4 regions of the Enterococcus sp. JNUCC 77 genome follow, and region 1 is predicted to be linked to each of the others. Evidence: predicted binding sites of a transcription regulator. Region 1 holds the regulator's gene; each other region holds the start of a gene.
What was found. The regulator NrdR, encoded in region 1, represses ribonucleotide reductase genes. The targets are predictions, from matches to a motif close to ACACNATATATNGTGT.

Region 1 (3,236 bases):
TTTCTTTTTTTCTTGCACGAATTCGTAAAGTTTTGCAAAAGATTTTTCAATATCTGCTTGCGTTAGTTTTTGTTTATGGGTTTCAATAAATGCTCTTACATCAGGATCCTGTAAAACTTCTTGCATCATTTCTTGATAACGACCAGCTACCCCACGGCTTCTAATAATTTGTGTCAGTTCTTTTCCTACATCTTCCATTAATTATCACCCTCTTTATTTAAAAATTGTGCTAATTTTCGATTTAATTCAGCCGTCTTCTCCTCACTTAAGGAACTTTCAACTGGCGGTTGCTTAATATGCTCCGGTAATGCCTCTGTCCGTGTTTGGAAATTTTTCCGTTGTGAAAAGTTATTAGAAGTTTTTTTCTTAACAAACTTTTGATTATTATTTTTCAAACGGGAGATGGCCTTTTCAGGGGTATCAATGCCTTGAGCTGACCAGTCCTGAGCAATTTTAGTAATATAATTTTCATTTAAATAGCTTTGTTTTTGGACGACTAGCGCATAATTAATTAAAATATTAACTACGCCAGAAGTCAATTTTTGTTGGGTCAGCATTTTTTCAATTAATTTTAATTCATTATTTTGCGTACTGACCCCTTTTTGTTTTTTGATTGCCTTAAAATACTGAACCGGTGGAAATTTTTTACTTTCCTCCAACAATCTTGCTTCACCTTTTGTAAAAGACTCAGGCTTTACTTTTACTGGTTTTTCTTCTAAGGGCTTATCTTGTTTACCTAACAATTGTCTTAAATAGTTTAAATCTAGATGTTGCGTTTCACCGACTGAAGCTTTACCGACAAAATCGGCCATTTCAATCTCGTTAACTGCATACATAATATGCAAGCTTTCAATCGCTTTTTTTGTTTGATCATTCAAGTGAATTTTAAATTTTTGAATCAAGTGGTTAAATGTTTCCCAATCAAATCCTTTATCCAAGGTCTCTTCTACAAACATATCTTGCGTTTGCTTTAATACTTCAGCATTTGCTTCAAAGTTAGATTCTTGAATATTATAGATTTCTCGAAAGGTTTTCGCAATATTTTTTAAACCCTTTTTATTAAAATTGGCGGGTTTAAAGCGATCAACCAATCTTTGATAGCGGCGTTCACCTATTTTGTTAAGTAATAAATAACTCATAATTGGATCTTGAAAAAAAGTTTCTGGTTTCATGGGGGTATGCAATTGATACACTAACTGTAAGCCTAATTCAGTATCTTTTTTTTCAAAACTTTCCAATAAACCTAAGCCTTCTAATTTTTCACGAGCTTTAATCATGTTTGGTAAACCTAGATCAATTGCTGACAACAAATCAGTGTGCATTATTTCCTGACTTTTTCCAGTTAAAGTAATATCAGCATTTAAATTCAAATAGAGAGCCAGTGCTTGACTACCAATGATTGGTTGATAAAGATATAGTAATGCTTGTTGATTACTTTGATCTAATTGTGGCACCCCATAAACTGTATAAAAAGTTGTGGGTTTGATTTCTTCCACTTAAATTTCTCCTATTCTTCTGGCTTAGAAGATTTCGCTTTATCGACAATTTCTTGTAATTCTCGCAAAAAGACTGACATGTCTTTAAACTGACGATAAACACTGGCAAAACGAATATAAGCGATTTCGTCTACTTCCATTAAATCTTCCATCACAAAATCACCAATCAAACTCGTTGAAACTTCATTTTCTCCCATGCTTCGGACACGATTTTCTACGTGATCGACGATTTGTTCCATTTGTTCCATCGCCACTGGTCTTTTCTCGGCTGAACGGATTAAACCGCGTAAAATTTTATCTCGACTAAATTCCTCACGATCACCATTACGCTTCACAACTAATAGCGGTGCGGCTTCAATTCTTTCAAAAGTGGTGAAACGAAACCCACAATTTTCACACTCTCGGCGACGACGAATGGCACGATTGTCATCTGTTTGACGGCTATCTATCACACGTGAACTATTATGATTACATCTTGGACAACGCATTTACTCACCTCTTATTTTATCTGAAGATTTAACTAAAGTTTACCATAACAAAATTATGAAAAAAAGCGTTTAAAGATCTAATAATACGCATTAACTGATAAAGTTTTGTTTTTTTAACCAATCTTCAACTTGCTGTTTCGTTTCTTCTATCGTACCACGATTGTCAAATACGATATCTGCTTTTTGTTTTTTTTCATCAATTGACCATTGGCTGTTGATTCGATTAAAGGCTTCATTTTCGGTATAGTTATTTCTTTTCATCAAACGTTCCAACTGAATTCTAGGACTAACATAAACTACAGCAACCGCGTCCAATTCTTTTTCATAGTGAGCTTCATAAAGTAAAGGAATATCTGCAATAACTAAAGGGGATTTCTTCTTTAGCTCTTCAATTTGACGTAAAATTTCTTTTCTAATAAATGGTTTGATGGTTTCATTTAATTTTAGCCTTTCATCTGGCTGACTAAAAACTAAATCACCTAATTTTTTTCGATCCAAACCACCTTCAGCTAATAAAATATCTTCACCAAATTTTTCGACAACTGCCGCTAATCCCTCGGTACCAGGCTCCACTACTTCTCTAGCCACTACGTCACCATCAACAACAGGAATTTGATGATTCTTAAATACATTTACGACTGTTGATTTTCCAGTAGCAATACTACCAGTCACACCTAATACAAAACTCATATCTTCACCTGCTTTAATTTTTGACAATGGGGACAAAGATGTGTGCCTCTTTGAGCGACTTTAATTTTAATAATCGGTGTTTGACACCTTTTGCAAGGCAGTCCGGTTTGGCCATATACATTCAACTTTTGTTGGAAATGACCTGCTTCGCCTAAAGCATTCAAATAGGTACGAATAGTTGTTCCACCAGCTTTTTTTGCTTCTGAGATAACAGTAATAATTGCCTGATGCAGTTTCTTTGCGGCCTGCTTTGAAATTGATTTTGCTGGCTGCATAGGATGGATTTTGGCTAACCATAATACTTCATCAACATAAATATTGCCTAAACCAGCAACAATTTTTTGATTGAGCAATAATGGCTTAATCATGGTGGTTGATTTTTGTAATTTTTGATAGAAAGGCGCGAAGGCAAATTCTTCAGTTGTTGGTTCTGGACCTAATTGAAGGATTCCTTTATAGTTTTCACCTTGTCCTTTCGGTAGTAAAGCCATTCGTCCAAATTTTCTTACATCGTGATAAATTAATTCAGAACCATCAGTGAAAATAAAACGCACGTGACTAT
Region 2 (3,236 bases), 1.0 Mb from region 1:
ACAATTTCAGCAGCCATTGTTGAAGTAGAACCTGGTGCAATGCGGGAATTACATTGGCATCCAAAAGGCGCTGAATGGCAATATTATATTCAAGGAGAAGCTCGGATGACCGTCTTCAATTCAAATGGATTAGCTAGAACTTATGACTATCGTGCTGGTGATGTTGGTTATGTCCCAACAGTTGCAGGACATTATGTTCAAAATACCGGAACTGAAAAATTAATCTTTGTAGAAGTCTTTAAAATTCCTGAGTACTCAGATATTTCTCTAAACAAATGGATAGCTACTACACCTTCACAAATCGTGGCTGATCATTTGAACTTAACCAAAGAGTTTGTCGAAAGCTTGCCACAAGAAGAAACACCAAGCCCAGTTATTTGGTTTGATCAAGATAAAATTAATCAAGAGGTCAAAAAACATACCAGCAACAATCCTTTCGAATCAGAAGATAGCAACGGCTTAAACGCCAAAGACGTCTTTTAAAAAAAGTGGCTCATTTTGTTACGCTGGCTTTAGTAACTAAGGTCAGCGTAAATATTTTTGACAAAGAAAGGACATCAACAAAATGAATAACGATATACACAATAACGAACCTTACATGTCTTTCCCTATTATTGCATTCTTACTTGCGGTAGCAGCTGGTGGTATGGATGGCTATACGTACTTTATTGGAAAAGTCTTTAGTACTGTTCAATCTGGGAACATTATCTTATTAGGACAAACATTAGCAACTAAAAACTGGTCGCATTTCTTTACAGTTGCAGCAACTATTCTAGCTTTTGGAATTGGCGCAGCGATTACAGCAGTTATCCAAAGAGAAGATTCCAAAGACTGGTCTTTTAAAGTTTTAATTATTGAAATTATTATCTTATTTTTACTATCATTAAATATCACAACAAGCAATTTATCGACTATGACAATTTGTATAATCATTTCCTTCATATCTGGTATGCAAGGCAATGCGTTCCATAAATTTGGTCAAGACTTAGTTTATGGTAATGTTGCCGTGACATTAGTTGTTCAAAATGCTTTTAGCTATCTTATGAAGGGCTTCTTTAAACAAGCTGGGGCCTTCCAAAAATCAGCTTTATATTCTCTAATTTTATTAGGGTTCGGTTTTGGTGGTTGGCTAGGTACATTATTAACCTCTAATTTTGGTAATAAAGCTTTGTGGTTCCCGATTATTATCTTTGCGCTCATTTACCTTGAAGGTAAGCATTTAGAAAAGAAAAGTAATGACAAACTAAAATTAAATCCAGCTGCATAATAATTCAAACAAAAAGTCGTTGAAATTCTAAAATGAATTTCAACGACTTTTTTATGCTTCTTTTGCCCACTCAGCACTTTCAATTTCGGCTAATTTTTGATCAATCATTTTTAAAACCATTTTTTCGGCTTCTTTACTTTCGACAAAATTAAGGGCATCACCATCAATTTGAATTTTTGGACTTTCATTGTAATTATCAAACCATTGGTCATAACGTTTATTTAATTCTTGGTAGTAATCATATAAAGTCGGGTCAAAACTTAATTGTTCATATTCCCGTCCCCGTTTTTCAATGCGGTCTAACATTGTTTCAAAGGAAACTTTGATATGAACCATCAAATCAGGATGCTTTTTGTAGGCAGCAAAAGGCAATTCTTCCATCATATTTTTCAATAGCTCATCATACACTTTTACTTCCGTATCTGTTGCTCGACCAAGATCGGCATTTAGATGGAATAATAAAGAATCTTCGTAAATCGAACGATCCAAAACATTATGATCTGCTTGCATCGCTTTTTTTATCATATCAAATCGTTTATTTAAAAAGTAAATTTGTAACAAAAAGGCATATTGTTCAGGATTGGCATAAAATAATGGCAAGACTTCATTATCATCGACTGATTCGTAAAATGCATCTGTCCCTAAATGTTTTGAAACCATTTCCGTTAAGCTTGATTTCCCTGCACCAATCGTTCCAGCTAATACTATCACACTCATGAACCTCCAACTCGTTTCATACAAAATATAGTGTCTCTTCTTTCAACTTATCTAATATACCCCCAACATTTAGTGGTGTCAATTTTTAACAATCAATAAAATTGTTACAATATTTTAAGGAAATGTTTAAAAAATTTTTCAGTTTACTACTTCTATAAGAAGCTTTCATTTACTTGTTCGCAAACTATGAGTAAAATAGGATAGATTGCATTTATTGAGAGGACTTCTCAACATAAATAATTGGTAAGCAGCTTTGCCAATTTTCTAGGAGAATGATTATGAAAAAAAATGGTCACGGCTATGCCAGTGGAAAAATAATTTTAATGGGTGAGCATTCAGTCGTTTATGGGGAACCAGCCATTGCTTTACCTTTTAGTGGGACTGGTATTCAAACTACTATCTCTTTTCATCCCGTAAACGAGTCTTGGATTGAGTCCAGCTTTTTTACCGGACCAATCGGTCAAGCACCTGACAGCATGAACAGTGTCAAAGTGCTTATTTGGCAAATGATCAAACAATTTAAAATCCAACAACCTTTTTATTTAAAAATAGATAGCACTGTACCAGCAGAACGTGGGATGGGCTCAAGTGCCGCTGTGGCAGTATCAATTACCCGGGCATTTTTCGATTTGTTAGACATCCCGGCAACACAAGCAAATGTCTTATATTTTGTTAATCAAGCTGAAAAAATTGCTCATGGTAATCCTAGTGGGATCGACGCTACCACTATCAGCGGCGTATCACCTATTCTTTATCAAAAAAGAATCGGGATCGAACCATTTGAGTTAAACATGGATGCTTATTTAGTTGTAGCCGATACTGGTATCAAAGGACAAACCCGTAAAGCTGTCAAAGATGTTGCAACTTTAATGGAAAAAATGCCTAAAAAAATCGGCACGCATATTCATAAACTAGGTTCACTAACTAAACAAGCCCGACAAGCCATTTTAACTAATTCTCCAGAACGTTTAGGAGATTATATGAATCAAGCACAGCATGTTTTAACAACTTTAGGAACAAGTAATCAAGCCTTAGACCATTTGATTGAAACGGCATTGACCCATGGTGCATTAGGAGCAAAATTAACTGGCGGCGGTCGCGGTGGCTGTATGATCGCGCTGGCGCAAGATGAGGTAAGTGCCCATCGTTTACAAGAAACATTACTTTCTGCCGGTGCCAATAATACTTGGGTAGAAGGATTAGGAGCCTATGCCCATGTCTAGTGGAACAGCTCGCGCTTATACGAATATTG
Region 3 (3,236 bases), 560 kb from region 1:
ATTCAGCATCATCTGCGATAATCTTTTCAGTAATATTAATGGTTTCTTCAATTTCTTTTTGCTGAATAGTACTCAAATCTAATGCTTGGCTTGCTCGTGAATCCCGTTCGAATAATTTCACGCTGTACCAACGAGCATATTTGTCTTCAACTGTGCTACCTAAAATGGTTTCGATCTCATTTAAAGCAGCTTCAAGACGTTTATCATATTGGGGATAATTGATTTCTGTTTTATTTTTTGCAGCTGCGATGGCTTCTTTGACTGCTTTATCAACATTTCGATTTTTCAAAGCTGATATGCCAATCACCGGTACGCCTAAAGCATAAGATAATTTTTCTAAATTAATCTGCTTGTCACTTTTTTCCAAAATGTCCATCATATTGACAGCTACGACTGTTGGAATCCCTGTTTCAATTAATTGGGTCGTTAAATAAAGATTCCGTTCTAAATTTGTCCCATCGACAATATTTAAAATGACATCAGGTTCACCTGACAATAAGTAATCTCTAGCAACAACTTCTTCTGGTGTATAAGGTGAAAGAGAGTATATACCCGGCAAATCATCAATCGTAACATCAGTATTCTTTTTATAGACGCCACCTTTTCTTTCAACGGTGACACCCGGCCAGTTTCCAACGAATTGATTATTACCAGTTAATACATTAAAGGCGCTAGTTTTCCCACTATTGGGATTTCCGGCTAATGCTACATGTAGGTTTGCCATCACGCTTCCTCCTTCGCAATAATAATCATTTCCGCTTCAGATTTTCTCAAAGTCAATTCATACCCGCGAATCCGAATTTCAATCGGATCTCCCAATGGGGCAAGTTTAATAATTTTAATCAACGTTCCTTTGGTTAAGCCCATATCCATTAAGCGGCGTTTCACTGCACCGGTGCCGTGGACATTTACGACAACCCCTTGTTCTCCTATTTTTAATTGATCTAAAGAAGACCAATGATTTCTTTCTTCTGTTATATCTTTCACATTAATACTTTTTAAAATAGTCTTATCAATTGCCACACGAGAATTGTGTAACAAGACAATACTATTATGCCCAGACTGACTCACAACGGCAATTTTCGAACCAATTACCATTCCGAGATCCTGCATCCGGCGCTTCATATCTGAATCTAATGTGACTGAATCAATTTCCACAACTTTATTCAAAGAAACATCTGCTAAAGTAGTCATCATTTTTCCGCCTAACTTTTTCAATTAATAATGAGAATCTTTCTCACTTAGATTAACTGGATTTGTGAACAATGTCAATATGAAACATAACTTTTTCTTAATCTTTTGAGCAGTAAATTTGACTTATTATTTCAAACTTGTTTAGAAAGGTTATTTAAAATTTTTTTGTTCGTAAAAAAAACATTCAATTTTTGTTTTTCAAATAAAGAAAGGGCTTTTCCATTGAATTCATCTGCTTTCATCATTTTTCCAAAAACACCAAGCCTTGTGTATCCCAAAAAACGAAACACTATATATAGTGTTTTTCGATTGACTTTTTCCCAACATCTTTTATACTGATAAGTGTAGAAAAAAAGGGGGAACATCCATGGTAAAAGTATATTCAAAAAACAATTGTATGCAATGTAAGATGACAAAACGTTATTTAAACGACAATCATATTAGCTTTGAAGAAATTAATATAGACAGCGAACCAACTGCTTTAGACTTCTTAAAAGAACAAGGTTTCCAAAGTGTACCTGTTACTTTTAATGGTTCAGACACAATTATCGGCTTTCGTCCTGACCAACTAAAAGCTTTAGCTTAATCAATAAATCTAAATGAATGACGAACTGAGATGAAAAGCGACTATTTTTGTCTCAGTTTTATTTATTACTATATATAGGAAAGAAGTGACGAAATGAGTCTGAAAAATCTAGGCGATGTGACCTACTTCAAACTTAATAATGAAATCAACCGTCCTGTTAACGGACAAATCCCATTAAATAAAGATAAAGAAGCTTTAGATGCATTCTTTAAAGAGAATGTTGAACCGAATACCCACAAGTTTTCTTCTATTAAAGAAAAACTTGATTTCCTAATTTCAGAAGATTATTTAGAACAAGAATTTATCGAAAAATATTCTCTTGCTTTTATTGAAAAATTATATGCATTTTTAGATGAACAGAATTTTGTCTTTAAATCATTTATGGCCGCCTATAAATTTTATTCTCAGTACGCTTTAAAAAGTAACGATGGCGACGAATACCTAGAGTCATATGAAGATCGTGTAGCTTTTAGTGCCTTATACTTTGCAGACGGCGATGAAAATCTAGCACTAGATTTAGCTGATGAAATGATTCATCAACGCTATCAACCTGCAACTCCTTCATTTTTAAATGCAGGACGTAAACGCCGTGGAGAATTGGTCTCTTGTTTCTTAATCCAAATGACGGATGACATGAATAGTATTGGTCGCTCAATCAACTCTGCTTTACAATTATCAAGAATTGGTGGCGGCGTTGGTATTAATTTGTCTAACCTTCGAGAAGCTGGTGCGCCGATTAAAGGTTATGACGGAGCCGCTAGTGGTGTCGTTCCAGTAATGAAATTATTCGAAGATAGCTTTTCTTACTCAAACCAATTAGGACAACGTCAAGGAGCCGGTGTGGTTTATCTAGACGTCTTCCATCCAGACATTGAGATGTTCTTATCGGCTAAAAAAGAAAATGCCGATGAAAAAATTCGGGTTAAAACTCTGTCACTAGGTGTCACTGTTCCTGACAAGTTTTACGAATTGGCTCGTAAAAATGAAGATATGTATTTATTCAGCCCTTATGGTGTTGAAAAAGAATACGGTGTCCCTTACTCTTATGTGGATATCACAAAAGAATATGACAACATGGTAGCTAATCCCAACATTCGTAAAAAACGTGTTCGGGCTCGTGACTTGGAAAACGAAATTTCTAAATTACAACAAGAATCTGGCTATCCTTATATTATCAATATCGATACGGCTAATCGGGCAAATGCGGTTGATGGAAAAATCGTCATGAGTAATCTATGTTCAGAAATTTTACAAGTTCAAACACCATCTGCCATTAATGATCGTCAAGAATATGAAACATTAGGTACAGATATTTCTTGTAACTTAGGCTCAACAAATATTGTCAATTTAATGGAAAGTCCTGACTTTGGCAAATCTGTTAAATCAATGGTTCGAGCGTTAACTTTTGTTACAGATGCTTCAAATATTGATGTGGTTCCTTCTATTCAAAACGGTA
Region 4 (3,236 bases), 610 kb from region 1:
AACTTCATAATTTGGATCTGTCGGTTTTAAATTGACACCGTCTCTTAAAGTAAAGATTAGTTTAGGGAAAATAGCTGTGCGCTTTTCACTACCTAAGCCTTCAATTCGAATTTGCAAAATGGCTTTTTGAATTTCTTTTTCAAACCAAGAAGTTCCTAGACCAAAACCTAACGAAGTGAAAGGTGTTTGACCATTAGAAGTAAATAAAGTATTGATTTCATATTCTAGACTTTGCATCGCATCGTAAATGTCTTTTTTAGTTTTTGCTTTGGCATATTCTTCACGACGACTAGGTGTTTCAATCCATTCTTCCGCATCTTTTAAATGTTTTTGATAATTTAATTCAGCAAACGGTGCTAGTAATTCATCGGTGCGATCAGCAGAACAACCGCCGTATTGACTAGAAGCTACGTTAGCGATAATTTGCGAAATTTGTGCTGTCGCTGTCTGGATTGATTTTGGACTTTCTACTTCGGCATTCCCAATCTTAAAGCCGTCATTTAACATCCCTTTAAAGTCAATCAAGCAGCAGTTAGTCATCGGTGTATACGGATGATAGTCTAAGTCATGGTAATGAATATCGCCTTTTTGATGGGCATTAGCAACATGCGGTGGCAACATTTTTAAGCCGATTGATTTGCCGACAATCCCAGCTGTTAAATCTCGTTGGGTATTAAAAACATCGCTGTCTTTATTGGCATTTTCATTAACGACAGTTTGATCTTTATTGATTAGTTTGCTAATTGTAAAGTTAATATCAGTGGCTTGACTTCGTTGGAAATCACGATTGGTGCGGTAATTAATATATTCTTGCGCCAAGTCATACTGATTGTTTTCCAACAAGACGTGCTCCACTATATTTTGAATTTCATAAATTTTGATATCCCGATTAAAACGTTGGGCGATTTCTGCATCTACTTTTTCAACAATTGATTGAATTTTTACATGAGATAAAGGATCAAGACTCCCTTGAATTTTTGCCTGTGCTTTAATTAATGCGTCATAAATTTTTTGGTCATCAAATATTGTTTGGCGACCATCGCGTTTGATGACTTTCATCTCTCCCAAAGAAGATTGAAAAGTTGCGACAAAAGTATCATTGTTGCGAATTTCCATCATACCAACCACTCCGTTTCTAAATAATTCATAATATATCTTATAATAATCTTCAGAAAGATTCAACTAGATATAGTGGTGTATATTTTAATTGTACCAAATAAAACACTATATATTGTGTTTGTATTTCCTTGTAAAATCAATGAAAACTGATAGTCATAGGCTTTTTTGAAAGATTAATTAATTATTGCTATCTTTATTTTAAAATTCGAAAAAGATTCCACCAATGCCATTCTGTGATACGATAAAGAAAAAATTTAAAGGATAAATCAATGGAAAAATTAATTGAAGTGCAACATCTTACTAAAACTTTTGGTAATCGAAAAAATAAAATGACTATTTTAGATGATTTGAATTTTTCAATTGAAAAAGGTGAGTTTGTTGGCATCATGGGTCCTAGTGGTGCCGGTAAAACTACTTTAATGAATATACTGGCCACTATCGCCACTCCAACGATGGGTCAAGTGAGAATCAATCAGCAGGATATCACTCGTATGCGAGAAAACAAATTAACCGATTTTCGGCGGGAGAATCTAGGTTTTATATTTCAAGAATTTCATTTGATTGATAGTCTGACACTAAGAGATAATATTGTTTTGCCTTTGACAGTTTCAAAACTATCTACGGCTGAAATGATGAATAGAGTCGAGGAACTGGCGAAAATATTAGGAATTTATGACATTTTAGATCATTATCCTGAAGAAGTTTCGATGGGGCAAAGACAGCGGACTGCTGCGGCTCGAGCTTTAGTGGCGCGACAACCAATCTTGTTAGCGGATGAACCTACTGGTGCGCTAGATTCTAAGATGGCTACTGAGTTTTTAAATTACCTAGCCGAAATCAACTTACAGGAAAACACAACTATACTAATGGTGACTCATGATCCTTACACCGCTAGTTATTGTAATCGGGTTTTGTTTATTAAAGATGGTCGTTTTTTCTCTGAAATTGTCCGACGATCTTCTCGTAAAGAATTTTTTGAAAAAGTGATTGATATGCAAGCAACGATTGGAGGAGGAGGGCGCGCCAATGCTGATTAAATTAATGTGGCGTGGTTTTGTTCGACAGTTAAGCAACTATTTATTGTTTTTAGTTAGTATGATTTTTGCCGTGATGCTTTATTATTCTTTTGTGACGATTACCAAAGAGCAGCCGATTATCCAAACAGCTGGGAACAATGCTCAGGTAGTTTCAGTTTTAACTTTGGGCATTGTGGCAATTGTCTTTATCTTAGTTTATTTCATGCTGACGACCAATCGTTTTTTTATCGAAAATCGCCGTAAAGACATTTCAATCTTTCATTTGTTTGGCTTGAAATTTTATCAAATCTATCTATGGTTTGCCTTTGAATTGCTACTCTTAGGGGGGATTTCCTTTATTATTGGGATTGCTTTAGGAATGCTTTTTTCAAAGTTATTAAGTATGATCTTAGTTTTTGCAATGGGATTAAATATTGCAGTTGATTTTTTTGTTTCGTTTGAAGCCATCACCTCAACAGCTACAGTTTTAATTTTCTTATTACTGCTAGTAGCAATTCAAACGTTGTGGTTAGTTTCTAGTTTCAAATTTTCTTGGGAAAATCAGAAAATTTCTTTTCCTCAATTAAATCGAAAAAAAAGATTTCAGAAAATCACTGCAATTTTAGGGATTGTTTTCTTGGCTGTTGGTTGGGGGAGCGCCATCTTCTTTTTAAAAATTGTTCAAATAGCGGTTGGGAAATTTTATTTAGTGGAATCGATTTTAGTAATCATGCTGATTATTTTTGTTATTTGTATTATTGGAACCTATTTATTTTTTGCTTGTACTTTACCCTATTACCAAAAACGAAAAGTAGACAGTGTTTATCGTGATTTAAAAATATTGACTCGCAGTGAGAACCTCGCCTATTACTATAAAAATTGGCGTTTAGCTGGAACAATGACGATTTTATTGGGTTTAGCATTGGCATTTTTAGGCGCGACGACGGCGGTAGTTTCTTTATCAATGAATAATATTCGGGAATTTGCACCAGTGTCTTTAATGATTGATCAAGAAAATTATCAAACAATAAAAAGTGAAGTCAGCCAGTTAAGTGGCTATCAGGCGACTACTTTAAGCCTTAAACTAGTGGGTGGTCAGCA

Region 2: a site for NrdR is predicted at 2,003-2,018, ahead of ACVWNY_RS10980 (deoxynucleoside kinase). Genes of this name have one in related genera too.
Region 3: a site for NrdR is predicted at 1,481-1,496, ahead of nrdH (glutaredoxin-like protein NrdH). Genes of this name have one in related genera too.
Region 4: a site for NrdR is predicted at 1,222-1,237, ahead of nrdD (anaerobic ribonucleoside-triphosphate reductase). Genes of this name have one in related genera too.

The regions. Positions count from the first base shown of each region.
Region 1 is NZ_JBTHIG010000001.1:1,219,492-1,222,727, reverse strand. Features, by position in the region: gene dnaI (primosomal protein DnaI) at 1-198, opposite strand, end outside; gene ACVWNY_RS06100 (DnaD domain protein) at 198-1,496, opposite strand; gene nrdR (transcriptional regulator NrdR) at 1,508-1,984, opposite strand; gene coaE (dephospho-CoA kinase) at 2,075-2,674, opposite strand; gene mutM (DNA-formamidopyrimidine glycosylase) at 2,671-3,236, opposite strand, start outside.
Region 2 is NZ_JBTHIG010000001.1:2,264,424-2,267,659, forward strand. Features, by position in the region: gene ACVWNY_RS10970 (cupin domain-containing protein) at 1-483, shown strand, start outside; gene ACVWNY_RS10975 (YoaK family protein) at 566-1,267, shown strand; gene ACVWNY_RS10980 (deoxynucleoside kinase) at 1,319-1,984, opposite strand; gene mvk (mevalonate kinase) at 2,263-3,207, shown strand; gene mvaD (diphosphomevalonate decarboxylase) at 3,200-3,236, shown strand, end outside.
Region 3 is NZ_JBTHIG010000001.1:662,608-665,843, reverse strand. Features, by position in the region: gene feoB (ferrous iron transport protein B) at 1-724, opposite strand, end outside; gene ACVWNY_RS03405 (FeoA family protein) at 724-1,194, opposite strand; gene nrdH (glutaredoxin-like protein NrdH) at 1,562-1,780, shown strand; gene nrdE (class 1b ribonucleoside-diphosphate reductase subunit alpha) at 1,874-3,236, shown strand, end outside.
Region 4 is NZ_JBTHIG010000001.1:609,814-613,049, forward strand. Features, by position in the region: gene nrdD (anaerobic ribonucleoside-triphosphate reductase) at 1-1,116, opposite strand, end outside; gene ACVWNY_RS03125 (ABC transporter ATP-binding protein) at 1,389-2,156, shown strand; gene ACVWNY_RS03130 (FtsX-like permease family protein) at 2,146-3,236, shown strand, end outside.